3 regions of the Yokenella regensburgei genome follow, and region 3 is predicted to be linked to each of the others. Evidence: predicted binding sites of a transcription regulator. Region 3 holds the regulator's gene; each other region holds the start of a gene.

Region 1 (9,726 bases), 970 kb from region 3:
CCCCACGGGGTGTAGCCCATCAGATCCACGCCATCTTCCACCACCGCCTTTTTCATTTCGCGGATATGCGCAGAGAGATAATCAATGCGGTACTGGTCGTTCACCGTACCGTCGCTTTCCTGCACATCAATGGCGCCAAAGCCATTTTCCACAATGAACAACGGGAGCTGATAGTGATCCCAGAACCAGTTCAACGAATAACGCAGCCCAACCGGGTCGATCTGCCAGCCCCAGTCTGACTTCTGCACGTAAGGGTTTGCGACCAGGCTTGTGGATTCGTCGTAGTCGAGGGTTGGGTTATCCTCCGTCGCCTTGGTGGTAAACGACATGTAATAGCTGAAACCAATATAGTCGACGCCCCCTTTCGCCAGAATGGCGTGGTCTTCAGCAGTAATATCAAGCTCAAATCCGCGACGCTCAAAGTAGTTGAGCAGGTGCTGCGGATATTTGCCGCGCACGTGAACGTCGGTAAACCAGTAGCGTCGGTGCATGGCGTTCATCGCCATCATCATGTCGTTCGGCGCGCAGGTCAGCGGGTAAATCGGGCACATCGCAATCATGCAGCCAATCTGTAATGAAGGATTGATTTTCCGCGCCGCCTGCACCGCCAGAGCGCTCGCCACCAGCTCGTAGTGCGCCGCCTGGAACATAACCGGCTCACGATCTTCACCCGGCTGGTAGTGAATTCCGGAGTTGGTGAACGGGGCAAAATCTTCGTGGAAGTTCGCCTGGTTGTTGATTTCGTTGAACGTCATCCAGTATTTCACTTTGTGCTGGTAGCGCTCAAAAACCACGGTGGCAAAACGCACAAAGAAATCAATCAGCTTACGGTTACGCCAGCCACCGTACTCGGTCACCAGGTGATAAGGCATCTCGAAGTGGGAGAGCGTAATCACCGGCTCAATACCAAGCTTCAGGCATTCATCAAACAGGTCGTCGTAGAACTGTAGCCCGGCTTCGTTTGGCTGCTGTTCATCACCGTTCGGAAAAATACGCGTCCAGGCGATAGAGGTTCGGAAGCAGCGAAAACCCATTTCGGCAAACAGCCTGAGGTCTTCTTTGTAGCGGTGATAAAAATCAATCGCCTCGTGGTTTGGGTAGTTTTTCCCCGGCAGTACGCCGTTGGTAATTTGTCGCGGAACGCCGTGCGCACCGGCGGTCATGACGTCCGCAACGCTGACCCCCTTCCCGCCCTCTTTCCAGCCGCCTTCCAGCTGATGCGCCGCAACCGCCCCACCCCATAAGAATCCTGCTTTAAATCCAGACATTCGTATTCCCTCTTTCAGCATGTTCGCGTCATGTTGACGCCACAGAAACCGGTTTCAGTGAATGATGTTGTGCCCGTGCCCACGATGCAAGAAGAAGAATGTACCCGGTTTCATTTTCGTGAACGGTATCAAGTTCACGGACGATATCGACAGAAATGCAGAAAATAACGGCTGATGAAAAATGAACGTAAAGCAGGCTCGCAAACGTTTGCTTTGGCTGTTAGAATGGCGCCGTTTTTTACTTCTATCGCAAGAAACGCGTGGAGATTTCGCTGTGACCGACAAAACCTCTCTTAGCTACAAAGATGCCGGTGTTGATATTGACGCAGGTAACGCTCTGGTCGACCGTATCAAGGGCACGGTGAAGAAAACCCGCCGCCCGGAGGTCATGGGAGGGCTCGGCGGCTTTGGCGCGCTGTGTGCGCTGCCGCAGAAATATCGTGAACCGGTGCTGGTTTCCGGTACCGACGGCGTAGGCACCAAGCTGCGTCTGGCGATGGATTTGAAACGCCACGATACCATTGGTATCGATCTCGTGGCGATGTGCGTTAACGATCTGGTGGTTCAGGGCGCAGAGCCGCTGTTCTTCCTCGATTACTACGCCACCGGTAAGCTGGACGTCGACACCGCTGCAAGCGTGATTAACGGCATTGCCGAAGGCTGCCTGCAGTCGGGCTGCTCGCTGGTCGGCGGTGAAACCGCTGAGATGCCGGGCATGTATCACGGCGAAGACTACGACGTGGCAGGCTTCTGCGTTGGCGTAGTTGAGAAATCCGAAATCATCGACGGCTCCAAAGTGGCCGACGGTGACGTGCTGATCGCCCTTGGCTCCAGCGGCCCGCACTCTAACGGCTACTCGCTGGTGCGTAAAATCCTCGAAGTCAGCAAGTGCGACCCGGAAGCTACCCAGCTCGACGGACAGAGCCTGGCCGACCACCTGCTGGCCCCGACCCGCATCTACGTGAAATCAATTCTTGCGCTGATTGAAGAAGTGGACGTCCACGCCATCGCCCACCTGACCGGCGGCGGCTTCTGGGAAAACATTCCGCGCGTCCTGCCGGATAACACCCAGGCGGTACTCGACGAATCCTCCTGGCAGTGGCCGGCGGTGTTCCACTGGCTGCAGGCAAACGGCAACGTCTGCCGTCGCGAAATGTATCGCACCTTCAACTGCGGCGTCGGGATGGTTATCGCCCTGCCGGCAGCAGAAGCAGACAAAGCACTGGCATTCCTCAAAGAGAAAGGTGAAAACGCGTGGAAAATCGGGTATATCAAAAACTCCGATTCCGAAGAGCGTGTGGTCATTGAATGAAAAATATCGTCGTGCTGATCTCCGGCAATGGTAGCAACCTGCAGGCCATCATTGACGCCTGCGAACAGCAACGGATTAACGGCGCTATTCGCGCCGTATTCAGCAACAAGGCCGACGCGTTCGGACTTGAACGCGCGCGTGATGCCGGGATCCCCGCCCATGCACTTGCGGCGAATCAGTTTGCCAGCCGTGATGCCTTTGACCGCGAGCTCATCCGCGAAATCGATGCTTACGCCCCGGACATTGTGGTGCTCGCGGGTTATATGCGCATTTTGAGCCCGGAGTTTGTTGCGCAATATCAGGGCCGTTTGCTGAATATTCACCCTTCTCTGCTACCGAAATATCCAGGTCTTTACACGCACCGCCAGGTGCTGGAGAACGGCGATGAAGAGCATGGTACGTCGGTGCATTTTGTCACCGACGAACTCGATGGCGGGCCGGTTATTCTGCAGGCGAAGGTCCCGGTATTTGCCGGTGATGATGAAGACGACGTCACCGCCCGCGTACAAGTGCAGGAGCACGCGATTTACCCGCTGGTCATAAGCTGGTTTGTCGATGGCCGACTGCAAATGCGTGATGGTCAGGCCTGGATGGATGGTCACCCGCTGCCGCCGCAGGGCTACGCCGCCGAATAATGCCTCCTCTGTGCCCGTGGTATGTACTTTGCCCCGGGCCATTCCCGCTATTACCGTCTGAAACCCTTCACTTTTTCGCTATGCGCCAGCGTAATGCCGGAAAACTGTCATACTTATCTGGCACAGTTGGACATCGCCTGACAAAGCTAGCAATATAAGCATGGAGACGGATTTACCGCGTCCCGTGAACGAACCGGAGTGTGAGTAGTAATGGGCCAGGAAAAGCTTTATATCGAGAAAGAACTCAGTTGGTTATCCTTCAACGAACGTGTACTCCAGGAAGCGGCCGATAAGAGTAACCCGCTTATTGAACGCATGCGCTTTCTGGGCATCTATTCCAACAACCTTGATGAGTTCTATAAAGTTCGATTTGCCGAGCTTAAGCGCCGTATTATCATCAGTGAAGAACAAGGTTTAACGGCCCATTCCCGACACCTGTTAGGTAAAATCCAGACCCGTGTGCTGAAAGCGGATCAGGAGTTTGACAGCCTGTATAACGAGCTGCTGCTCGAGATGGCGCGTAATCAAATTTTCCTGATTAACGAACGCCAGCTGTCGGTCAATCAGCAAAACTGGCTGCGTCACTACTTTAAGCAGTATCTTCGCCAGCACATTACCCCGATCCTGATTACCCGGGAAACTGACCTCGTACAGTTCCTGAAAGATGATTACACCTATCTGGCGGTGGAGATTATTCGCGGCGATAACATCGAATATGCGCTGCTTGAAATTCCGTCAGATAAAGTCCCGCGCTTTGTGAATTTGCCGCCAGAAACCCCGCGCCGCCGCAAACCAATGATCCTGTTGGACAACATCCTGCGCTACTGCCTCGATGACATCTTCAAAGGCTTCTTCGATTACGATGCGCTGAATGCCTACTCGATGAAGATGACCCGTGATGCCGAGTATGACCTCGTTCACGAGATGGAATCGAGCCTGATGGAGCTGATGTCCTCAAGCCTGAAACAACGCCTCACCGCAGAGCCGGTGCGTTTTGTTTACCAGCGCGATATGCCGGATGCGATGGTCGAAATGCTGCGTGAAAAGCTGACTATTTCGCGTCTTGACTCCATCGTCCCGGGCGGACGGTACCACAATTTTAAAGATTTCATTAGCTTCCCGAATGTTGGCAAGGGCAATCTGGTGAACAAGCCGCTGCCTCGCCTGCGTCACCTGTGGTTTGATAAATTCCGCAACGGCTTTGACGCTATCCGTGAACGCGACGTGCTGCTGTACTATCCGTACCACACCTTTGAGCACGTGCTGGAACTGCTGCGTCAGGCGTCGTTCGACCCGAGCGTGCTGGCTATCAAAATCAATATTTACCGCGTCGCCAAAGACTCACGCATTATTGATGCCATGATCCACGCGGCGCATAACGGCAAAAAAGTTACCGTGGTCGTGGAGCTGCAGGCGCGCTTCGACGAAGAAGCCAACATCCACTGGGCGAAGCGTCTGACCGCCGCCGGGGTGCACGTTATCTTCTCAGCGCCCGGCCTTAAAATTCACGCCAAGCTGTTCCTTATCTCGCGTAAAGAGGGTGATGACGTGGTGCGCTACGCCCACATCGGCACCGGTAACTTTAACGAGAAAACCGCGCGTATTTATACCGACTACTCGCTGCTGACCGCCGATGCGCGCATCACCAACGAGGTACGCCGGGTGTTCAACTTTATCGAAAACCCGTACCGCCCGGTGAATTTCGAGTATCTGCTGGTGTCGCCGCAAAACTCGCGCCGCCTGCTGTACGAGATGATCGACAAAGAGATTGCCAACGCGCAGAACGGCCTGCCTTCCGGCATTACGCTCAAGCTCAACAACCTCGTGGACAAAGGGCTGGTTGACCGGCTGTATGCCGCTTCCAGCTCCGGCGTACCGGTTAACCTGCTGATCCGCGGCATGTGCTCGCTCATCCCGGAGCTTGAGGGCATCAGCGAGAATATTCGCGTAATTAGCATCGTTGACCGTTACCTTGAACACGATCGGATCTATATTTTTGAGAACGGTGGCGATAAAAACGTGTATCTCTCATCCGCCGACTGGATGACGCGCAACATCGACTATCGTATTGAAGTGGCGGCGCCGCTGCTTGACCCGCGTCTCAAACAGCAGATCCTCGATATTATCGATCTCCTGTTCAGCGACACTGTAAAGGCGCGTTATGTTGATAAAGAACTGAGTAATCGCTATGTTCCGCGCGGTAATCGCCGTAAAGTACGCGCACAATTAGCGATTTATGACTATATCAAATCACTTGAGCAACCCGATTAACCTATGCCCATACACGACAACTCCCCGCGGCCACAGGAATTCGCCGCGGTAGATCTCGGTTCAAACAGTTTTCATATGGTCATCGCCCGCGTGGTTGACGGCGCGATGCAGATTATTGGCCGCCTGAAGCAACGAGTACATCTGGCTGATGGTCTGAATGAAAACAACATGCTCAGCGAAGAAGCGATGGAACGTGGGCTTAGCTGCCTCTCCCTCTTTGCCGAACGACTGCAGGGATTCTCCCCCTCCAGCGTCTGCATTGTGGGTACACACACGCTGCGCGTGGCGCTGAATGCGCAGGAATTTCTTAAACGTGCGGAAAAGGTTATCCCTTATCCCATCGAAATTATTTCGGGTAACGAAGAAGCGCGACTGATTTTCATGGGAGTGGAACATACCCAGCCGGAAAAAGGCCGCAAGCTGGTTATCGACATCGGCGGTGGCTCCACCGAGATGGTCATTGGTGAAGACTTCGAACCCCAACTGGTAGAAAGCCGTCGCATGGGCTGCGTGAGCTTCGCGCAGATGTTCTTCGCGGGCGGCGTTATCAACAAAGAGAACTTTCAGCGTGCGCGCCTCGCGGCAAGCCAGAAGCTGGAGACCCTCTCCTGGCAGTATCGCATTCACGGCTGGAATGTCGCCCTCGGCGCTTCCGGCACCATCAAAGCTGCCCACGAGGTGCTGCTGGCGATGGGTGAGAAAGACGGTTTCGTGACGCCGGAACGTCTTGAAATGCTGGTAGACGAATTACTGAAGCATAAAAACTTTGAAGCGCTCAGCATGCCGGGGCTCTCTGACGAGCGTAAAGCGGTGTTCGTGCCGGGGCTCGCTATCCTCTGCGGCGTGTTTGATGCGCTGGCGATTAAAGAGCTACGGCTGTCCGATGGCGCGCTGCGCGAAGGCGTGCTGTATGAGATGGAAGGTCGTTTCCGCCATCAGGATATTCGCAGCCGTACGGCGCAGAGCCTTGCGAACCACTACAACATCGACCGGGAACAGGCGCGCCGCGTGCTGGAAACCACGATGCAGATGTACGATCAGTGGGAAGCGCAAAACCCAAAACTCGCCAACCCGCAGCTGGCAGCGCTGCTGAAATGGGCAGTGATGCTGCACGAGGTGGGGCTCAACATCAATCACAGCGGAATGCACCGCCACTCGGCCTACATTCTGCAAAACAGCGATCTGCCGGGCTTTAACCAGGAGCAACAAACGCTGATGGCGACGCTGGTGCGCTGCCACCGTAAAGCCATCAAGCTCGATGAGATCCCGCGCTTTACGCTGTTTAAGAAAAAGCAATTCCTGCCGATGATCCAGCTGCTACGCCTCGGCGTGCTGCTGAACAATCAGCGTCAGGCGACAACCACGCCCCCCACGCTGACCCTGACGACGGAAGCCCACCACTGGACGCTCTGCTTCCCTCATGACTGGTTCAGCCAGAACTCCCTGGTACTGCTCGATCTGGAGAAAGAGCAGCAGTACTGGGAGTCGGTGACCGGCTGGTGGCTTAAGATTAAAGAGGAAGATGCTCCGGTGATCGCCGCCTAAGCGGCGTTCACATCGGCACTGGCAACCAGACTCTCCAGCGGTTCTGGTTTGCCAATGCCGTAGCCCTGCAGATAATCAATCCCCAGCGACATCGCCGCCTGACGGGTTTCTTCGTTTTCTACGTACTCCGCGACCACCAGCATTTTCTTCATCCTCGCCAGATGGCAGATAGAGGCCACAATCTGATAATCGAGGCTGCTGTCGACAATATTGCGGATAAAACTGCCGTCAATTTTGAGGATGTCGGCACTGACGTTTTTAAGCCGTGCGTAGCTGGCGTAGCCGGTTCCAAAATCGTCTATTGCCACCCGGCACCCAAGCTCCTGTAACTCCGCCATGGTCTGGCGAGCCTGTTCCGGATGTGCCAGAGAATGGCTTTCCGTCAGCTCAAAGATGAGCTGCCAGGGCTCAACCGACCAGGTTTTCAGCAGCCGCTGAACGGCTTTAGCCACCTGTGTACCGCAGGCGGTAAAAGGCGACAGATTGATAGCAAAGCGAACGCCCGGCAGTTCCTGGCGATGACGGCTCATAAAGGCCAGCGTCTGCTCCAGCACCCACATATCAATGCGCGACGACAGGCCAAACTCGTGGGCTATCGGCAGGAAGTTATCGGGGCTCAGCAACTGGCCCTCCTCCCCTTCCATCCGAAGCAGGATCTCAAAGTAGTTATCGCCGCGAACCCCCATGATAGGCTGCGCCATCAGACGAAATTTATCCTGCTCTAACGCCTGTTGGATCTGATTCATCATCACCACTTTATCTTTCAGCCCCTGCTGCAGATGCATTGCACTGCGGCGCTGCAGGTTCTCCGGATGAAAAGTAGTCAACGAAAGGTCGGCAATGGTGCTGAGCTCGCCGAGCAGCAAATAAAGGTGAGTAACCGGAGAGCGAACGTAGCAGTAGCTGATGCCAATCTGCGGCTGTAGCGGGATCCCGTCCCAGCTAAAGCGAAACTGCTTCGCCCGCTCATCGAGCTGCTCAATACGACGCTGATAGCCTTCCGTATTAAGACGGATAACCAGGTCGTGGCCGGAGAGCTGGTAGACCTGCTCGTCTTCTTCCATCACGACTTTTAGCCACTCGGCGATCTTCTGTTTGTACTGGATCCGCATCATGACGCCGTAATGGCGTCCCAGCACCTCCAGCTCCGGTACCCGCAGGAAACACAGCACTGACCACGGTGTCATCGCCAACGAGCGATTCAGCGCCCGCAGGTTTGGCATGTGTACCACCGGGTCGAGGAATGCCATCCGCCGTACCCGCTCGTGGGTCAGGCGCTGACGCGTTGCCAGCATGGCCATATACACCACGATAAATGAGAACACCAGATAGCTCGATGAGGTGATGGCTAACTGATTACTGTAGCCCGGATAAACGGGCAAATAGCGATAATAAAAATGAATAGAAACAATCAGTACCAGCGTCCAGACCAGCGACATAAAGCGATAACCAAACCGCATGGCTCCCCAGAGCATCACTGGTAATAATAATGACAGCGTATAATTTGTATTAAAAATCGTACTGCTGGTATTCATCGGCCACAGCAGCATCCCCATCAGCACAATAAGTGCGGCTGCCCACAGCAGAATTTCAGGCCATTTTACTTTCGGGTCACACTGCAGACGGATCTGGGAAATATATCCGCGAAGATATATCGGGTGACGAATAATCCTGATCAACAAATAACAGAGCGGCACCCCGGTGATACACCCCACCAGCAGCGCCTGATAGTTTATCAAGGTACGCAGACTCAGCGGACTAATACCTTCCATTTGCTCGCGGCTGGGATGCAGGCCAAGATAAACCGCAATTTGAAACAGCACGAGAAATATCGTTGCCGGAAAAAACATCTGCCAGAACAGACGCTGCGACATCAAGCGGACGTTACCGTGGGACACGTGGTGACGACGAGGCACGCTGGCCCGGTATCCGCCCCAGCTCAGAATGACCGGGATCAGAAAGTGGAGGGTCACGCCCAGCGACTCACCCAGGGACAGGCCACGGGTGGTATGCACCCACAATCCAAGGAACATTCCAGGCAGCGCTGCCCAGCCGAAAAAGAGCATCAGGCTCAGCATAAATGCCAGCGGCAGGTAATACAGTGCGACGATCCCACCTTCCAGTGGAGTAAACGTATTAGCAAGATTAATAACAGGAAGTAATACCAGCGGAATAATCAGCGGTAACGCCCACCATTTATCCCGGTAATTACGATATAACGTGAACAAATTCATAGATGCTCGACGGATTACCCAATATCCTGACGGGTATATTCAGACAGGCATCCAACCTGACCATATTTCCCGCGAAACCAACTGCTGCGCGGTACGGATGGAAGATTCTAGTAGGCGCCCATATGGGGTGTTTGACATAAGTCAAAAAAATAGCAGCTCGAATTTATAATTTAGAATTTTCTTGCTTCAGATCGCCATAAAAATCAAGGATGTGAATTTATTAATTAGTTTACATAACATAAACTAATGTTTGGGCGATATATTTTTACATCCCTCAACGTTGACCCTGAAGTCACACTATGCCTTAATATCGCTATCGCCCGAATGCGGGTATTTTTCAAGGAACCCTTTGTGAGCCAGGCCACCAGTATGCGAAAACGACATCGATTTAACGGTCGAATGACGCGGATCGTACTCCTCATCAGCTTCTTTTTCTTCTTTGGCCGCTTCGTCTACTCCTC
Region 2 (9,726 bases), on a different contig from region 3:
GATTCCAGAAGCTAATGGCCAAAAAATACCAAAGTTCTCTTCATTCAAGCTCACCCCTGCCGTAGAGAAGGCAGACGAGTGCTGCTGCGACTCCGGCTGTGCCAGTGAAACCGCTGAAATCGCCAGCGCCACCGGCACCCGCTACAGCTGGGTCGTCAACGGTATGGACTGCGCCGCCTGTGCGCGTAAAGTCGAAACCGCCGTACGTCAGGTCAGCGGCGTAAACCAGGTTCAGGTGCTATTTGCGACTGAAAAACTGCTGGTCGATGCCGAACGCGACGTGCGCGGACAGGTAGAAAAGGCGGTGACCGCCGCGGGCTATTCACTGCGCGATGAAAACGCCCCGCAGGCGCCGGCACCTTCCCGCTTTCGCGCGAACCTGCCGCTTATCACCCTGATTATTATGATGGCGCTGAGCTGGGGGCTGGAGCAGTTCAACCACCCGCTGGGGAGCCTTGCGTTCGTTGCCACCACCCTGGTTGGCCTGTTCCCGATTGCTCGTCAGGCGCTGCGGTTGATGAAAAGCGGCAGCTGGTTCGCTATCGAAACCCTGATGAGCGTGGCGGCTATCGGCGCCCTGTTTATCGGCGCTACCGCGGAAGCAGCGATGGTGCTGCTGCTGTTCTTGATCGGGGAACGCCTTGAAGGCTGGGCAGCCAGTCGTGCACGTCAGGGAGTCAGCGCACTGATGGCGCTGAAGCCAGAAACCGCCATTCGTCTGCGCGACGGCGAGCGTGAAACCGTGCCACAAAGCGCGCTGCGCCCGGGCGATGTGATTGAGGTCGCCGCCGGTGGACGTCTGCCTGCCGACGGTAAACTGCTGTCACCGTTTGCAAGTTTTGACGAAAGCGCCTTAACCGGTGAGTCGGTACCCGTAGAGCGCTCGGTGGGCGATACCGTCGCCGCCGGTGCCACCAGCGTCGATCGCCTGATAACCCTGGAAGTGATTTCAGAACCAGGCGACAGCGCCATCGACCGCATTCTGCGTCTGATTGAAGAGGCTGAAGACAAACGCGCGCCTATCGAGCGCTTCATCGACCGTTTCAGTCGCATCTACACGCCCGCCATCATGGTCGTCGCGCTGCTGGTCGCCGTCGTGCCACCGCTGTTCTTCGCCGCCGCCTGGATGCCGTGGATCTACAAAGGCTTAACCCTGCTGCTGATTGGCTGCCCGTGTGCGCTGGTTATCTCGACCCCGGCGGCGATCACCTCTGGCCTTGCGGCAGCGGCACGCCGCGGGGCGTTGATTAAAGGCGGCGCGGCGCTGGAGCAGCTCGGCCAGGTACGCCATGTCGCGTTCGATAAAACCGGCACCCTGACGGTGGGTAAACCACGGGTTACGGAAATCATCACCGTCGGTAATGTCTCTGAAGATTCACTGCTGGCGCTGGCTGCCGCGGTGGAACAGGGATCCAGCCACCCGCTGGCACAGGCGATTATCAACGAAGCCGCAGAGCGTCAGCTGACGCTGCCAGTCGCCACCTCCCAGCGGACGCTGGCAGGCTCCGGGATTGAAGCTGAAGTTGATGGTCAGCGAGTGCTTATCTGCGCCGCCGGTAAGTTCCCGGCCGGGGAATACGAAGAGAACATTCAGCAGATGGAAAGCGCCGGGCAGACGGTGGTGCTGGTTTCCCGCGACAGCGCGCTGCTCGGGGTGCTGGCGATGCGCGATACGCTGCGCGAAGATGCGCGTGAAGCGGTGGATGCGCTGCATCAGCTGGGTGTACAGGGCGTTATCCTTACCGGCGACAACCCGCGCGCTGCGGCCGCCATTGCCGGTGAACTGGGGCTCGATTTCCGCGCAGGTCTGCTGCCTGCCGATAAGGTCAGCGAAGTGACGGCGCTCAACGCCCGCGCACCGCTGGCGATGGTCGGTGATGGCATCAACGATGCGCCAGCGATGAAGGCATCCACAATTGGGATTGCGATGGGCAGCGGCACCGACGTTGCGCTGGAGACCGCCGATGCGGCGCTGACTCACAACCGTCTGACCGGCCTTGCGCAAATGATAAGTCTCGCCCGCGCCACCCACGCCAATATTCGCCAGAACATTACTATCGCGCTGGGTCTGAAAGGGGTATTCCTGGTGACGACGCTTCTGGGGATAACCGGACTGTGGCTGGCGGTGCTGGCAGATACGGGGGCAACGGTGCTGGTAACAGCAAACGCCCTGCGACTGTTACGTAAGAAGTAAAACATCTTCCCTCTCCCGCCCGGGAGAGGGAAAATCAGTGACCTTTTCGCAGCAGATAGCGATACGGTAAGGTTTCGGTCTGCGCCGCCACCAGTTCATGCTCCATAAAACGGCAGAACCCCGGAATATCACGGGTGGTCGCCGGATCGTCGGCAATAATCAGCAGCGTTTCACCGGTTTGCATGTTACGTACGGTTTTACGCACCATCATCACCGGCTCCGGGCAGCGGAGGCCCTGGGCATCAAGGGTGTGGTCTGGGCTTGAAAACAGATCGCTCATGGTCATCTCATTCATCTAAAAACGGCAGTAGTTTACGCCGCACCCGTCACAAAGCAAACCAGGTTAACGATTGCGTGAAAATTAGCCATTGCATTGCGCGCAGAACGCAGTATCATGCGGCCGTTTTATTGGGTTCCCTCACCCCAACCGTTCAGAACCAGCGCAAAAAGGGCTCGGTTCGATAAAAAAAGGCCACAACATGAAAACTTTTACCCTCGCGCAGCGCAAGAGCGCGCTCGTCTGGCTATCGCTATTTCACCTTCTGGTGATCATCTCCAGTAACTACCTGGTCCAGCTGCCGGTCTCGGTGTTTGGATTCCATACCACCTGGGGTGCGTTCAGCTTTCCGTTTATCTTTCTCGCCACCGACCTGACCGTGCGAATTTTTGGCGCACCGCTGGCACGACGTATTATTTTCGCCGTGATGGCTCCCGCGTTGATTGCTTCCTATATCATCTCGTCGCTGTTCTTTATGGGCGAGTGGCAGGGCTTTGCCGCCCTCGGCAGCTTCAACCTGTTTGTTGCACGCATCGCGGCAGCAAGCTTTATGGCATATGCCCTGGGTCAAATCCTCGACGTCCACGTCTTTAACCGCCTGCGACAGAACCGCCGCTGGTGGCTGGCGCCAACCGCCTCCACGCTGTTTGGTAACGTCAGCGATACGCTGGCCTTCTTCTTTATCGCCTTCTGGCGCAGCACCGACCCGTTCATGGCGACCCACTGGGTGGAAATCGCCCTCGTGGATTACGCCTTCAAGGTGCTTATCAGCCTGGTCTTCTTCCTGCCGATGTACGGCGTATTGCTGAATATGCTGTTGAAAAAACTCGCAGATAAATCTGAAAACCCGACATTTCAACCAGGTTAAAGGCTCGACGAAACGGTTGTGATAAGATAGGCCGATGTGCCGTTCATGGCCGTTTATCGAAAGGAAGAAGTCAATGCGCAATCTGGTTAAATATGTCGGTATTGGCCTGCTGGTGATGGGACTTGCAGCCTGTGACAATAGCGATAGCAAAACGCCTGTTCAGGGTGCGTCCGCCGAGAGCAACGCTAAAGGCCAGCCGGTCAACCTGCTTGACGGTAAGCTCAGCTTCACGCTGCCAGCGGATATGACCGATCAGAGCGGTAAGCTTGGTACCCAGGCAAACAACATGCACGTGTACTCTGACGCTACCGGTCAGAAAGCGGTTATCGTTATTGTGGGTGATGACACGACCGAAGATTTAACGGTGCTGGCAAAACGTCTGGAAGATCAGCAGCGCAGCCGTGACCCGCAGCTGCAGGTCGTGACCAACAAAACCCTGGATGTGAAAGGCCATCAGCTGCAGCAGCTTGATACCATCATCTCCGCGAAAGGCCAGACGGCTTACTCTTCCGTGGTGCTGGGCAAGCTGGATAACAAACTGCTGACCCTGCAGGTCACTCTGCCAGCAGACAACCAGCAGCAGGCGCAGACTGCCGCAGAAAGCATCATTAATACGCTCGAAATCAAATAACGGTTTCGCGAAAGAAAATGGCCTCCGGTGGCAGCACCGGAGGCCATTTTTTTATTCTTCGTTCTCAGAATGGCGGTTTTTGGTCGGCATAAAAATCACCATCACTCCCACGACAATCACCAGCACACCAAACAGCGCCTGCCAGGTAAAAGGCTCATGCCAGCCGGGCAGCATAATGGCGGCGGCCCACACCAGAATGTAGCTCAGGCTCAGCAACGCATAGGCCCGGGAGAGCGCCAGGCGATGCAGCGCGAAGTACCAGCACACCATCGACAGCATGTAGCACAACAAACCGGCGAGCAGGCCGAAGGTACCCGGCGCGAAATGGAGCAGGTGGTTCAACAAAGGAAGCAGAGAAGTAGCGGGAGGCAGCTGCAACATCGCGTGGCGCAACAGCAGCTGCGCCGTGCTGACCAACAGTACGCTCATTAATGCCCAGATAACGCCCATCAGAAAGAGCTCCCGAGAATCGCAATACCGATAATGATGAGCGCAACGCCTGCCCAGTGGCGTCCGGCAACCGGCTCACGCCAGATAAGACGTGCGGCAAGCGTTACCCAGACGAAATTCAGACTCAGCATCGGATAGGCAATCCCTACCGGGATACGCTGCAGCACCAGCAGCCACAGCAGCATACTGAAACCGAGCGCCAGCAGTGCCAGCCCCAGCCATAACAGAATGTGCTTTCCACGCTGCCCGGCTTTCGCCGGGCGCGTAGCTTGTTTCTGACAGAGCTGCCCAAAGCAGCTCAACAGACTGGCAATCGCCAGACACAGCCAGGCGGTCATTGTGGCAGGTACTGGATAAACGCCATCCGGCCCATCACATACACGCTGTCAGGTTTCGGCAGGGGTAAATCTGCAATGGTTTCATCTCGCTGCAGCTTAAGCACCAGAGAGATTGGGCCTTCCTGACGATGCTGTTCCAGCCAGGCGTTGAAATCGTCGGTGCGAACAAAACGCTCTTTCGCATCCGGATACGCCAGGCCGTACTCCAGTTCGCCGCGCTGGCCGAACATGGTGATATCGTTACGCTTCAGCTCCCAGGCAAGACCGGCGGCAATCCCAACTTCGTTGGTCAGCACGTAGCGGCTTGGGGTCAGCGACTCGTTAACGATATCAATCAGGAACTGCGGCTGTTTGCCATCAATCACCTTATCCGGGATAGCAAAGCCCACCAGCAGCGCCAGCCCTAACGGACAACAAGCCGCCAGCGCCCAGCGCTTCACGCCGTCTTTCACCGCCACCCAGCCCATCACCGCCCAGACGCCGAAGGCAATCGCCGCCAGCAGGCATTTGTAGAGCTCGATAGTGGTCCATACCGGATGCTTCAGCATCCCCCATGGCGACACCACCAGCACCGCAATCAGGCCGATAACGCCAAAGGCAATGTTGATAAGACCGTTAATGCGCAGCGCACGTCCGCCACGGGCGGCAATATCCAGCGCATAACGCGCCATCAGGATGGCCAACGGGGCGAAACACGGCAGGATGTAGGTCGGCAGCTTGCCTTTCGCGATGCTGAAGAACAGCAGCGGCATCACCACCCAACCCAGCAGATAAAACTCCGGACGCAGACCTTCGCTGTCACGCCAGCCGCGCTTGAGCGCACCTGGCAGCAGGCCAAGCCACGGCAGGCTACCGGCAATCATAAACGGAATGTAGTACCAGAACGGGGCCTTGTGCTGAGCGTCACTCTGCGCAAAACGCTGAATATGCTCAACCCAGAAGAAGTAGCGCCAGAAGTCCGGCTCACGCTGAGCAATCGCCAGCCCCCACGGCAGTACGGTCAGGACACATACCACAACCGCCAGCCAGCCGTAGATAAGCACTTCACGCCAGCGTTTCTGCACAATCACCCACGGCAGAACCCCGATGACCGGCACCGCCAGCGCGAGGAAGCCTTTGGTCATGACGCCCATACCGCAGGCAATGCCCAGCAGCACGTAACCGCCAATCTTACCGCCACGCGTGGTGGACTGTGAGGCTCCCCAGAAGCTGCACAGGGCCAGCATCAGCCACATGGCAATCATCGGATCCAGCACCGCATAGGTGCCAATACCATAAACCAGGAACGCCGTCAGGAAGATGACCACGGAGAGCACGGTGGTGCGTTTATCGCGCCACAGCTTCCACGACAGCCACGCCACCATCACCGCAGTCATGGTAACCGCAAACACGGAGCCAAAGCGCACCGCAAAGTTGTCGTGGCCAAACAGCCACTGACCAATGCTGTTAATCCAGTACCCAGCTATCGGTTTTTCAAAGTAACGCAGCCCAAGGAAATGGGGCACAATCCAGTCACCGGAGGCCAGCATTTCACGGCTGATCTCGGCATAACGGGTTTCATCCGGCTGCCAGAGCAGACGGAAATTGAGGGGAATCAGGTAGTACAGCGCGTAGAGAATAATCAGCGGCACGCCATAACGAAGTGATTTCATAAACCGGAACCCAATAATTGTTCACGCCCAAGCCAGCCTTCCCGGCCAGCGATTTCCCCACGCACCACTTTACCCACCGGCAACGTACTAAAGTCGTCCGGCAGCAGTTGGCTGAGTGGGCAGAAAGTGATCCCTTCTCGTTCAGCCTGAACGAGGAGGTCGGCAAACTGCGCCGCACCAATCCCGCCTTCCACTTCGGCATGGATGGTGTATACCGGTACGCCCTTGTCCTGATGGATCTGGTCAAGGAGATAACGATTGAAATCTTCTGCGCTGACGGCACTGCCTACCACTTCATCCCACGTCGGCAACGTCACCGGAATTTGCACTGTGCCAAATTCACCGTTGCTGAGCTCGGGGCGAAACGGTCGCGTACCGCGACAGTCGCTGTTGTAGAGGAAACCGAACGACTCTTTGGCTTTGACGACCCGCTGATCGGCACGCCATCCCGCCACGGCGGAACAGGTCACCGGTGAGCCGGTAATCGCTTCCAGCGCCTGCAGTCCACGTTCAATCTCCTGCGTCAGTCGCTGCTGCTCCCAGACGCCGGCCCACATTTGCCAGCCGTGATGATCCCAGGCATGAAGCCCAATCTCATGTTCCTGCGCCGCCTCGCGAATAATCGCTTCGTTCCCGGCGCCGATAAGACGGCCAGGCCAGGCGGTACCGGCCAGGAGAATATCCCAGCCGTACAGCGATGCTGCGCGCGAGCGCAGCATCTTCCACAGAAACTTCGGTTTCATCAGGCGCCACAGGTGGCGCCCCATATTGTCCGGCCCAACGCTGAAGAAAATGCTTGCACGGACGTCATGCTTCTTCAGCGTCTCCAGCAAGCAAGGAACCCCTTCGCGAGTACCGCGAAAGGTGTCCACGTCGATGCGTAAGCCGACTTTTCTCATGATGCTGAGTCGTCCGACAGCTCAACGGTGCGCAGGAAGAAGTCCAGCGTCTCTTCGACGGTTTTCTCCATGTCCACGGTCGGCTCCCAGTTCAGGCAGCGTTTCGCGTTGCGGATGCTTGGCTTACGGTGCTCAACGTCCTGATAGCCTTTACCGTAGTAGTTGCTGCTTTCCACATCGCGGAAGCCAGCAAACGGCGGGAAGCGGTCGCGCAGCGGGTGACGTTCGAAGCAGGCCAGCAGCATTTCGGCCAGCTCCTTGATGCTCGCTTCGTTGTCCGGGTTACCGATGTTGATGATCTGCCCATCGCAACGGCCATCTTTGTTTTCGATGATGCGGAACAGCGCTTCGATACCGTCGCTGATGTCGGTGAAGCAACGCTTCTGGCTACCGCCTTCAATGAGCTTGATCGGAGAACCTTCAACCAGGTTCAGGATCAGCTGAGTGATAGCACGGGAGCTACCGATACGCGCGGCGTTGAGGCTGTCCAGACGCGGGCCCATCCAGTTGAACGGACGGAACAGGGTGAACTTAAGGTTGTTCTTATCGCCGTAAGCCCAAATCACGCGGTCCAGCAGCTGCTTGGAAACCGAGTAGATCCAGCGCTGTTTGTTGATAGGACCCACGACCAGGTTAGAGTTGTCTTCGTCAAAGTTCGCGTCGGTACACATACCGTACACTTCAGAGGTAGACGGGAAGATGATGCGCTTGTCGTATTTCACGCAGTCGCGGATGATCTTCAGGTTCTCTTCGAAGTCCAGCTCGAACACGCGCAGCGGGTTACGGGTGTACTCGATAGGCGTTGCGATAGCGACCAGCGGCAGCACCACGTCACATTTCTTAATGTGGTACTCGATCCACTCAGAGTGAATGCTGATGTCGCCTTCCACGAAGTGGAAGCGTGGGTTGTCGAGGAAACGGCTGATGGCATCAGAACCGATATCCAGGCCGAAGATTTCGAAGTTGTCGTCTTTCAGCAGGCGTTCGGTCAGGTGGTTACCGATGAAGCCGTTCACGCCGAGGATCAGCACGCGAGTACGGCGCTTAATCGCCACAACCGGTTTGCTGCTGATGATCGCACGCGGAACCAGGCCCAGAGCCTGTGCCAGCTGCGTACCCTGCATGTAAACGCCCTGCTCGCTCTGGCCGGTAACCACTTCCAGCGCACCCTGCTGGCAGGCGATGGTCAGCGGAGTCACGGACAGCACGGTACCCGGCTTCGCGCCCTGGTTGTCGTTGTGCAGACGGGATTTCCAGACGATGAATTTGTTCGCGCCCACGTAGCCGAACGCACCCGGCCACGGATCGGACACCGCGCGCACCAGGTTGTGCAACTCAGCGGCCGGACGATCCCAGTCGAGACGACCGTCTTCCGGAGTACGACGACCAACGTAGGTGGCTTTGCTTTCGTCCTGTGCGGTTTCTTTGAAGTCACCTTTGCTGATGGCCGGCAGCGCATCACGCAGCAGCGCCTGCGCGGTATCACGCAGTTTGTAGTGCAGGCTCATTGCGGCATCGGCATCGTCGATAGCCACGGTACGCTGAGCGATGATGTTGCCCGCGTCGGCGCGATCTACCATGCGGTGCAGAGTAACGCCGGTTTCTTTCTCACCGTTCACCAGCACCCAGTTCAGCGGCGCGCGGCCACGGTATTTCGGCAGCAGAGAGCCGTGCAGGTTAAAGGCACCGGCGCGCGCGATAGAGATGATGTCGTTGCACAGCAGGTTGCGGTAGTAGAACGAGAAAATAACATCCGGGGCCATCTCGCGGATACGTTCGATCCACAGCGGGTGGTTAACGTCGTCTGGCGCATAAACCGGGATCCCCTGCTCAGCGGCCAGGCGTGCTACGGAACCGAAAAAATGATTTTCGTTAGCGTTGTCCGGGTGAGTAAAAATAGCCGTAATGTCATACCCGGCTTCCAGCAGCGACTGAACGCCAGCACAACCCATATCGTGATAAGCGAATACTACTGCTTTCATGAACGATCTTCCTCTTGAGATACCGTCTCGCCCTGACGGACGACGCGTTGAATAAAATAACGTGGACGAGCACGTACATCGTTGTAAATACGTCCGATGTACTCACCCAGCAGGCCCATGCCTACGAACTGGGCACCTATAAACATGAATAAAATCGCAAACAGCATGAACACACCGTCTCCGGACCACTCCGGCCCCAGGGCCAGACGCAGTACAATCAGCAGAATGGAGAAGGCAAAACCGACAACCGCAATCACGCTTCCCACCACGCTTAACATACGCAGCGGGGTTGTGGTGAGGCAGGTTACCAGGTCATACATCAGGTTAATCAACCGCATGAAGCTGTACTTGGAGTCACCGAACTCACGCTCAGCGTGCAGTACCGGGATTTCGACAGCGCGGCGGGCGAAAGTGTTCGCCAGAATCGGAATAAAA
Region 3 (9,726 bases):
ATGATGCGAAAGAATATTTTTTGCGCACCATGCTTATCAGGCAATCAGAAATTTGCATTAACACAGCTTTTACATCAGCGTTAGGTGAGAATGATAAGCATATGTAATAATACCCCCGCGTGATAAAGCAACAAAAGCAATTAAGGAAGATGTTATGTGGTATTTACTTGCAGCCTCGCTCGCTGTTCTGGCCTTTAATCGGTCACTGGCATGGATCCTGTTGGCGATAACCGTCGTCCTGGGATTCAGTCAACAAACGCTTGGGGCACCTGCAATTTTGGTGATTGTGCTGATTGCCGCCTGTGGGCTGGTGATGAAGAAGGCAGGGGAAAAGTCAAAAGTCCTGAAATATGCCATTGAGGGACTTTGTGTCCTGATAGCCCTCGGGCTGATGCTGCATATGATCCCGGGTTTTCATAATCTGAAGGTCCTGGATGGCTTAATGGCGGGTCCGCAAAGCGCGCCATTCAATATGTATTACAACTTTGATAAGGCGCTGGTCCCGTTTGCGCTGGTAGCAGGAATGGGGAGCCTGTTTGTGGCGAATTCCTCAGGCAAACCGGGAAAGCTTGGCTGGGCGCTGCTGATACTCGCCGTACCGGCACTGCTGCTGGTGGCGGTTGCGCTGGGGGGCCTGAAAATTGAACCGCATCTGCCGAACTGGTTGCCGCAGTTTATTCTGGCGAACATTTTCTTTGTTTCCCTGGCGGAAGAGGCCCTGTTCCGCGGCTATCTGCAACAGCGACTCTCCCGGTTAATGCATCCGGTGCTGGCGCTGGTCATTACGGCCGCGCTGTTTGGCGCGATGCATATGGCAGGTGGCCTGTTGATGGTTATTTTTGCGGGACTCGCGGGGCTGATTTACGGCTTAGCGTGGATGTGGAGCGGGAAACTCTGGGTGGCTGTGCTGTTCCACTTCGGGCTTAACGTTATCCATCTGCTGTTCTTCACCTATCCGGTGTTTCGTCATACCGCTGGCGTGTAGTTAAAAAGGCAACCGCCCGAGGGCGGTTGCCTGGCGTTTAGCGCGCGGCGCGCTGCAAAATCACCACAGAAGGTTGACGCTGCAGGAAACGAATGCGCAGCGTCATCATTATCGCCGCTGACGTAAGGCCGAGAATGAATCCCCACCAGAAACCTGCTGGACCCATCCGCGGCACCACCAGATCGGTTAATCCCAGAATATAGCCACTTGGCAGCCCCAGCACCCAGTACGCGGTAAAAGTGATAAAGAAGATAGAGCGGGTATCTTTATAACCACGCAGAATGCCGCTGCCGATAACCTGAATGGAATCGGAAATCTGATACAGCGCGGCCAGCAGCATCAGCTGCGATGCGAGGATGATGACCTCCGGATTGTCGTTATACAGCAGCGCAATTTGCTCACGCATGGTGACGGTGAAAATAGCCGTCAGGGTTGCCATACAGACGCCAACTCCCAGACCCGTGCGGGCGGAGGTTTGCGCATCAAGCGTTGATCCTTGTCCCAGACGATAACCGACGCGGATCGTTACCGCCGCGGCGAGCGACATTGGCAGAACAAACATCAGCGAGCTAAAGTTGAGGGCTATCTGGTGTCCTGCCACGTCGATGATGCCAAGCGGGGAGACCAGCAGAGCAACAACCGCAAACAGCGTCACCTCAAAGAACAGCGCCAGCGCGATCGGCAGACCAAGCTGCACCAGACGTTTCATCACGGCGGTATCTGGTTTATGGAACCCGGCCTCATGACGAATATCGCGCATTGAACGCGCACGCTTAACAAAAGAGAGCATGCTAAAGAACATCACCCAGTATACGGAGGCGGTTGCAACACCGCAGCCAACGCCACCGAGTTCCGGCATACCGAAATGACCATAAATAAAGATGTAGTTCACTGGAATATTAACCAGCAGGCCAATAAAGCCCATTACCATGCCCGGTTTGGTTTTGGCCAGGCCTTCACACTGGTTACGACAGACCTGGAAGAATAAATATCCCGGCGCGCCCCACAGCAGAGCACGTAAATAACCGACGGCTTTATCCGCCAGCGCCGGGTCAATGTTGTGCATGGCACGAATAATATGACCGGCGTTCCAGAGAACCACCATGATAAGCACTGAGACAAAGCCCGCGAGCCAGAACCCCTGGCGCACCTGATGCGCAATACGGTCACGTCGGCCAGAGCCGTTCAGTTGCGCGACGACCGGGGTCAGCGCCAGCAGCAGGCCGTGACCAAAGAGGATAGCCGGCAACCAGATAGAGGTACCGATAGCGACGGCGGCCATGTCGGTAGCGCTGTAGCCACCGGCCATGACGGTATCAACAAACCCCATTGCGGTTTGGGCGACCTGCGCGAGGATCACCGGTATTGCCAGTGCTAGTAACTGACGCGCTTCGATAAAATACTTCTGCACGTAAACACCCATATATTGTTGTTATTGGAGAGACTAAAAAAGCCGCCGTAACTGGCAGCGAGAAGAAGAACAGGGGAATTTGCCAGTCTATTGTAGCGAGGATTAGCCATTAAGCCAGTCAAAAAAATAGCAGGGAGTGCGCATGGGCTGGCAACCTGTTTTTTCTGCTGTTATTGTTCTGGGTAATGAATGCGGTCACGCAAATGACATAATGGAATTACAGGAGTCAGCAGTATGTTTACTGGAATTGTGCAGGGCACAGCGAAAGTGGTGTCCATTGATGAAAAACCCAATTTTCGTACCCACATCGTTGAAATGCCTGACGATATGCTGGATGGACTGGAAACCGGCGCTTCGGTCGCACACAACGGCTGCTGCCTGACGGTGACCGAGATCAACGGTAATCGTATCAGCTTCGATTTAATGAAAGAGACGCTGCGCATCACCAATCTGGGCGAGCTGAAATCGGGTGACGAAGTCAACCTTGAGCGCGCGGCGAAGTTCAGCGATGAGATTGGCGGGCATCTGATGTCGGGCCACATCATGACGACTGCGGAAGTGGTGAAGATTCTCGCTTCTGAAAACAATCGTCAGGTGTGGTTTAAAGTGCAGGATCCTGCACTCATGAAATACATCCTGTACAAAGGGTTTATCGGCGTGGACGGCATCAGCCTGACGGTGGGCGAAGTGACGCCAACCCGTTTCTGCGTCCATTTGATTCCGGAAACCCTGGAGCGTACAACGCTTGGGAAGAAAAAAATCGGTGAGCGCGTGAATATTGAGATTGACCCGCAGACGCAGGCGGTGGTTGATACGGTTGAACGTGTGCTGGCGGCGAAAGAGACCGCAACGCGACAGGCAGCAACAGAAGAGTAAAAAAATCCCCGGCTTGCCGGGGATTTTTATTAGCGGGGAACGCGTAAACCGTGCTCGATTCCGCGAGAGAAGACCACCTGCCAGAGCTGAATATCGCGGGCGCGAAATGCTCCGGCACAGGCATTCAGATAATAGGTGAACATGCGTTTGAAGCGTTCAGAATAATTATCTGCAATGTCTGGCCAGCTCGCGAGGAACCGTTCATACCATGCCATCAGCGTGGTGTCGTAGTCCGCCCCAAAGTTGTGCCAGTCTTCAACAATAAAGTGCGACTCGCTGGCGTCGGCAATATGACGCACCGACGGCAGACAACCGTTAGGGAAGATGTACTTGTTGATCCACGGATCAACGTTATGGTCGGTAATTTTTGAGCCGATGGTGTGCAGCAGGAAAATACCTTCTGGTTTCAGATTGCGGTCGGCAACCTCGAAATAGGTATTGTAGTTTTTCGGACCCACGTGCTCGAACATCCCTACGGACACAATACGGTCAAACTGATCGTTCAGGTCGCGGTAGTCCTGCAGCCGGATATCAACATCCAGCCCTTCGCAGCGGTCCTGCGCCATTTTCTGCTGTTCAGCAGAGATGGTCACGCCAACGACGCCCACCCCGTAGTGTTTTGCCATGTAGAACGCCAGTCCACCCCAGCCGCAGCCAATATCCAGCACTCGCATGCCTGGCTTGAGCTTCAGTTTCTGGCAAATCAGATCCAGTTTTGCCAGCTGCGCATTTTCAAGCGTTTTGGCATCTTTCCAGTAACCACAGGAGTATTGCATTAACGGATCTAACATCTGGCTGAAAAGATCGTTGCCAAGATCGTAATGCTCTTTACCCACAATCCAGGCTCTTTTTTTACTTTGTAGATTAAATAAACGAGCGCCTGCGATTCTCAGCGTGTCTTTCAAGTGGTGGGGCAGTTTTTTGTCCAGCTCGGCACTCAGTACCTTTTGAAAGAAAACGTCCAGCCGTTCACACTCCCACCAGCCGTCCATATAACTTTCACCAAGGCCAAGTGATCCTTCCTGGAGGACACGCTTGTAGAAACGAGGATTGGTAACCTGCGGATCGGAAGGTGCAGATCCGTTAATGGTGACATCTGCCTGACTTAACAGTTCATTGGCAATTCGGTGCCATTCGTCATTTGGCACGCTTACTTCATCAATACACGATGAACTCATAGCTTCTCCATCACGCGCTAGTGATTTAGATCCATAAAACAGCGTAGTCGCTTTTTTTTAGGCTTGTGAGAAATTTCACGGAAAGTACCGTGAACCAGCTATCCGACGTAGAACAGAGAAGGGTGAAAACCCTTACTGAAAGGCCATCCATGGAGAAGCGGGAACAAATCCTGAACCCGTTAATGCATAATAAACTTCATAATTATGTGTAACGGGTTCAGTATAGGCCGCTAAAAGCAGTGATTCAATAAAAAAATGTTAGCAGACAAATATTATCAATTAAGTATTATATTTTCCGTAATTAATTCGTGGTTTCTGCGACGACCGGCTTAGCTTCACCGCGCTGCGCCTGCATGGCGTATCCGATACCTGCCAGCACCACCGTACCCAACATCACGCTGGTTGTTGCGGTTAATGGCGCGGTGATGAAGGTAGAAACCAGCAGGCTTGCCAGGAAGCACAGTCCTAATTGCAGCGTATTTTGCAGCGCCGCGGCGCGACCGGTAGCCTGCGGGAAGGGCTGGAGCGCCTGGGCAACCACAATCGGGTAAATAGTCCCATTCGCCATCGCCATAATGCAGAACGGAATGAGCAGACCGGTGAGCGTAGCGTTATCGAACAGACCCACCGCCCAGGTGGCAATGGTGCTAAGCGCAAACAGCATCATCGCCCACGGCAGCAGCTGTTTACCTTCCCATTTCTGCAGCGCAGCACGACAGCCGTAACCCCCTACCAGGAAGGCAATAGTTTGCGGCACATAGCTCAGACCAATAGCACCCGGGCCGTAACCCATCTCGTGCAGCAGGAACGGGGAGCCGGTCAGCCACGCGAAGAAACAGGCTGAACAGGCACCATAAACCAACACGTTGCCGCAGTAGGCACGGGAGCGCAGCAGGGTAAAGAAGGTCAGTTTCTTTTCTGATTTTTGTGCTGCTTTCTCGGCAGGCTTCTTCAGGCGCAGCGCCGGGATCATCAGAATCAGCGTAATAATAAACAGCGCTCCGAAAATGGCCTGCCATTCCAGATGTACCAGGATCCAGCTACCCAACAGCGGCGCCAGCGCCGGAGAGAGGGCAACCAGCGGCATGATGGTGGCAAAAATGCGGTTGGTGCGGTGGGCCGGATAGTAATCGGTGACCATCGCCTGCCAGGTTACCGTTGCTGCGCAGACGCCAACGGCCTGCACAAAGCGCAGGACCAGCAGCAGCATGCCGTCACGTACCCACAGCATGCCAAGGCAGCCAAGGGCAAAAATGGTTAAACCGGCGAGCAGGATCCACTTGCGACCATAGCGGTCGGACAGCGGTCCCCACAGCAGTTGCGCGACGGCGAAACCGGCCAGGAACAGGCTCAGGCTTGCGCTCACGCTGGCGGCAGGTATTTGTAGATCGCTTTGAATAGCGGCAAAAGCGGGCAGGTACATGTCCGTCGCCAGGAAGCCGAGCACGCTTAAACCGGCCAGCCAGGCAAGAAATAATTTTCCAGGTTGCATATCACTTTCTCTTTATAGATGCAGGTGTACGACTCAGGCGCTGAGTGTAGGGAGTGCAAAGCGGCTTGTGAAACGCTAATATTTGTTTAGTGAATTCAAAATTTTTGTAGGCAGAAAATGTGGTCTGAATATTCTCTTGAAGTGGTCGATGCTGTCGCCCGTAATGGCAGCTTCAGCGCAGCGGCCCAGGAGCTGCATCGCGTGCCCTCCGCGGTCAGTTATACGGTACGTCAGCTGGAGGAGTGGCTCGCCGTACCGCTCTTTGAACGGCGCCATCGCGATGTTGAACTGACGCCTGCCGGTGTCTGGTTTTTAAAAGAAGGGCGTTCTGTTATCAAAAAAATGCAGATCACCCGCCAGCAGTGTCAGCAGATTGCCAACGGCTGGCGCGGCCAGTTGCCCATTGCCGTCGATAATATCGTCAGGCCGGAACGTACCCGGCAGATGATCGTTGATTTCTATCGCCATTTTCAGGACGTCGAGCTGATTGTCTACCAGGAAGTGTTCAACGGCGTCTGGGATGCACTGGCTGATGGTCGGGTAGAGATGGCGATCGGCGCGACGCAGGCGATCCCGGTCGGGGGACGCTACGCGTTTCGCGATATGGGCACACTGCACTGGGTGTGCGTGGTTGCGCATCATCATCCGCTGGCGAGCATGGAAGGCGTGCTCAGCGATGAGGCGTTGCGCAACTGGCCTTCGTTGGTCACCGAAGATACCTCGCGATCGCTGCCAAAGCGGACCACCTGGCTTCTGGATAACCAGAAACGCGTCGTGGTGCCGGACTGGACATCGTCGGCCACCTGTCTGTCGGCGGGGTTGTGTGTTGGCATGGTGCCAGAGCATTTTGCTCGTCCGTGGATCGAAAGCGGGGAGTGGGTGGAACTGTGTCTCGAAAACCCGTACCAGGATTCTGCCTGTTGCCTGACGTGGCAGCAGCAGGATATGTCTCCGGCGCTGGCCTGGTTGCTGGATTATCTTGGGGATAGTGAAACGCTGAACCGGGAGTGGCTGCGGGTACCGGAGGCTCCGGACCCGCAGAAGTGATTAACGACGATAATCGCGGAACGGGCCGTCGGCAACGGAGCGACGTTCCACCAGACGCGGATGCACCTCGATGGACTGCGAGGTTTCGCGTTTGTTGACGATACGGTCGAGCAGCATATTGAACGCCGTTTCACCCAGAGAATCTTTCGGCTGGTGAATGGTGGTCAGCGCCGGGGAGAAATAGCGGGCGTTGCGCACGTTATCATAACCGATCACCGAAATATCCGTCGGCACGCGCAATCCCATCTCGTCGGCGGCGCAAATGGCACCCATCGCCATGATATCGCCACCGCAGAATACGGCGGTGGGGCGGTGCTGCTGGCCGAGGATCTGCTGCATGGCGCGATAGCCGGATTCTGGCTCAAAGTCGCCCTGTACAATCCAGTGCTCCGGCACTTTAATCAGCGCTTCTTCCATGGCTTTCATAAAGCCGGCAAGACGGCCCGCGCCGGTGTTGCGCTCAAGCGGTCCCGGGATCACGCCGATTTCACGGTGGCCACGCTCAATCAGGTAGCGGCCCGCCATATAACCGCCTTCGAAGGCGTTATCGATAACGGAGTCGGTGAAGTCGGCATGAGCTTCGCCCCAGTCCATCACCACCATCGGGATATGACGGTACTCTTCCAGCATTGAGATAACCGATTCCGGGTACTCAGAACACATGACCAGCAGGCCATCGACGCGCTTTTGCGCCATCATCGACAGATAAGCACGCTGCTTTTCAAGGTTGTTCCAGGCGTTACCCAGAATCAGGGTATAGCCTTTCTGGAAGCAATTTTTCTCAACCGCTTCAATGATTTCAGCGAAGTAGGCCGCTTCGCTGCTGGTCGCCAGCAGGCCAATCGATTTCGTGTGATTAACCTTCAGGCTACGGGCGACGGCGCTCGGGGAGTAGTGCAGCTCTTTGATCGCTGCCCACACCGCGTTGCGCGTCTCTTCCGCCACAAAGCGGGTTTTGTTAATTACGTGTGATACGGTTGTAGTGGAAACGTTTGCGCGCTTCGCTACATCTTTAATCGTTGCCATGGCTCTCACTCCAGACCATATCCTGAACTCCTGTATAACTTGCTACGTAAACGTTTGCCTCTACACACCCTGACGCAATCATTTCAGATTGCATTACGCCGGGAAAACGACACAGGACGACAGGAGGGGGTCAATGGCCGGTACGCTTTTAATTTAGCGTGGGATTTTGGCTCATCCTGGCGCAAAGGGAAAGAGAAATAATGATCATCGCGACGAAAAGCGTGCAGATTTTTGTGCTTAACTATGTAAAAATGAGCAAGCTCACTTTTCATGTGGGGATAAAAAGGAGAAAAATTGATGAGTACCGAACTGAAGCTCTCTCTGACTACCACGATCATTACCCTGGCCCTGATCGTTGCGGCCGGGCTGACGGCCGTTCTGCACTGATTTTCATGAGGGAGAGCCATCTCCCTCAATCCCTTCCCCCGCCATTGTTATCAATTGCGCAATAATCTTTTGCCAATTCCTTCACTTCTGTTTTTTGTGATTGCTGTCATACTTTCAACTTCTTAATAGGGTACCGCGCCTTCGCCGCGGCTGACCGGAGTTGTTAGATGAAAATCAATTTTCCATTAGTAGCCCTCGCGATAGGCGCGTTTGGCATCGGTACGACCGAGTTTTCACCCATGGGCCTGCTGCCCGTCATTGCGAAAGGGGTTGATGTTTCTATTCCGGTTGCCGGGATGTTAATCAGCGCCTACGCCGTTGGCGTGATGGTGGGTGCACCACTGATGACGCTGCTGCTGTCTCACCGGGCGCGCCGTAACGCGCTGGTGTTCCTGATGGCTATTTTTACCCTCGGCAACGTGCTGTCGGCGATTGCGCCGGATTACACCACGTTGATGCTATCACGCATCATCACCAGCCTTAACCACGGCGCGTTCTTCGGCCTGGGGTCAGTGGTGGCCGCAAGCGTCGTACCGAAGCATAAACAGGCAAGCGCGGTGGCGACCATGTTTATGGGCCTGACTATCGCCAATATCGGCGGTGTGCCGGCGGCGACCTGGCTTGGTGAAACCATCGGCTGGCGTATGTCTTTCCTTGCTACCGCCGGCCTGGGCGTTGTGGCGATGCTGAGCCTGTGGTTCTCTCTGCCAAAAGGGAGTGCCGGTGAGCGCCCTGACGTTAAACGCGAGCTTTCTGTACTGATGCGTCCGCAGGTATTGTCAGCGCTGCTGACCACCGTGCTGGGTGCCGGGGCGATGTTTACGCTTTATACGTATATTTCACCAGTCCTGCACACCATCACCGACGCCTCTCCGCTGTTTATCACCGCGATGCTGGTGCTGATCGGCGTGGGCTTCTCTATCGGTAACTACCTTGGTGGTAAGTTTGCCGACCGTTCGGTCAGCCGGACGCTGAAGGTATTCCTGCTGCTGCTGATGGTCATTATGCTGGCAATTCCGCTGCTGGCGCGCAGTGAAATTGGCGCCGCTATCAGCATGGTGGTGTGGGGCGCCGCAACCTTCGCCGTCGTACCGCCGCTGCAGATGCGTGTGATGCGTGTGGCTCACGAAGCTCCAGGGCTTTCTTCTTCAGTGAATATTGGGGCGTTCAATCTCGGTAACGCACTGGGTGCCGCCGCCGGTGGCGCGGTGATCTCCGGTGGCCTCGGCTACAGTTTTGTACCGGTGATGGGGGCGATTATTGCCGGGCTGGCGCTGGTTGTGGTGCTGTTCGGTGGGCGTTCTCAGCCTGAAGAGGCGATGGT

The links. The regulator PurR, encoded in region 3, represses purine synthesis genes. The targets are predictions, from matches to a motif close to CANGCAAACGTTTGCNTG.
Region 1: purM (phosphoribosylformylglycinamidine cyclo-ligase) is a predicted target of PurR. The motif match lies at 1,466-1,483, and genes of this name have one in related genera.
Region 2: tusA (sulfurtransferase TusA) is a predicted target of PurR. The motif match lies at 2,534-2,551, and genes of this name have one in related genera.

The regions. Positions count from the first base shown of each region.
Region 1 covers NZ_RBIZ01000003.1:96,901-106,626, reverse strand. The annotation lists gene C7387_RS00520 (6-phospho-beta-glucosidase) at 1-1,268, opposite strand, end outside; gene purM (phosphoribosylformylglycinamidine cyclo-ligase) at 1,543-2,580, shown strand; gene purN (phosphoribosylglycinamide formyltransferase) at 2,577-3,215, shown strand; gene ppk1 (polyphosphate kinase 1) at 3,426-5,486, shown strand; gene ppx (exopolyphosphatase) at 5,490-7,031, shown strand; gene C7387_RS00495 (sensor domain-containing phosphodiesterase) at 7,028-9,265, opposite strand; gene C7387_RS00490 (YfgG family protein) at 9,617-9,726, shown strand, end outside.
Region 2 covers NZ_RBIZ01000006.1:113,688-123,413, forward strand. The annotation lists gene zntA (Zn(II)/Cd(II)/Pb(II) translocating P-type ATPase ZntA) at 1-2,194, shown strand, start outside; gene tusA (sulfurtransferase TusA) at 2,229-2,474, opposite strand; gene C7387_RS18620 (7-cyano-7-deazaguanine/7-aminomethyl-7-deazaguanine transporter) at 2,674-3,339, shown strand; gene C7387_RS18625 (DcrB family lipoprotein) at 3,413-3,970, shown strand; gene arnF (4-amino-4-deoxy-L-arabinose-phosphoundecaprenol flippase subunit ArnF) at 4,022-4,420, opposite strand; gene arnE (4-amino-4-deoxy-L-arabinose-phosphoundecaprenol flippase subunit ArnE) at 4,420-4,758, opposite strand; gene arnT (lipid IV(A) 4-amino-4-deoxy-L-arabinosyltransferase) at 4,755-6,410, opposite strand; gene arnD (4-deoxy-4-formamido-L-arabinose-phosphoundecaprenol deformylase) at 6,407-7,309, opposite strand; gene arnA (bifunctional UDP-4-amino-4-deoxy-L-arabinose formyltransferase/UDP-glucuronic acid oxidase ArnA) at 7,306-9,291, opposite strand; gene arnC (undecaprenyl-phosphate 4-deoxy-4-formamido-L-arabinose transferase) at 9,288-9,726, opposite strand, start outside.
Region 3 covers NZ_RBIZ01000003.1:1,062,969-1,072,694, forward strand. The annotation lists gene C7387_RS05340 (CPBP family intramembrane glutamic endopeptidase) at 155-985, shown strand; gene mdtK (MdtK family multidrug efflux MATE transporter) at 1,023-2,396, opposite strand; gene C7387_RS05350 (riboflavin synthase) at 2,631-3,272, shown strand; gene cfa (cyclopropane fatty acyl phospholipid synthase) at 3,302-4,450, opposite strand; gene punC (purine nucleoside transporter PunC) at 4,752-5,942, opposite strand; gene punR (DNA-binding transcriptional activator PunR) at 6,060-6,989, shown strand; gene purR (HTH-type transcriptional repressor PurR) at 6,990-8,015, opposite strand; gene cydH (cytochrome bd-I oxidase subunit CydH) at 8,313-8,402, shown strand; gene C7387_RS05380 (MFS transporter) at 8,570-9,726, shown strand, end outside.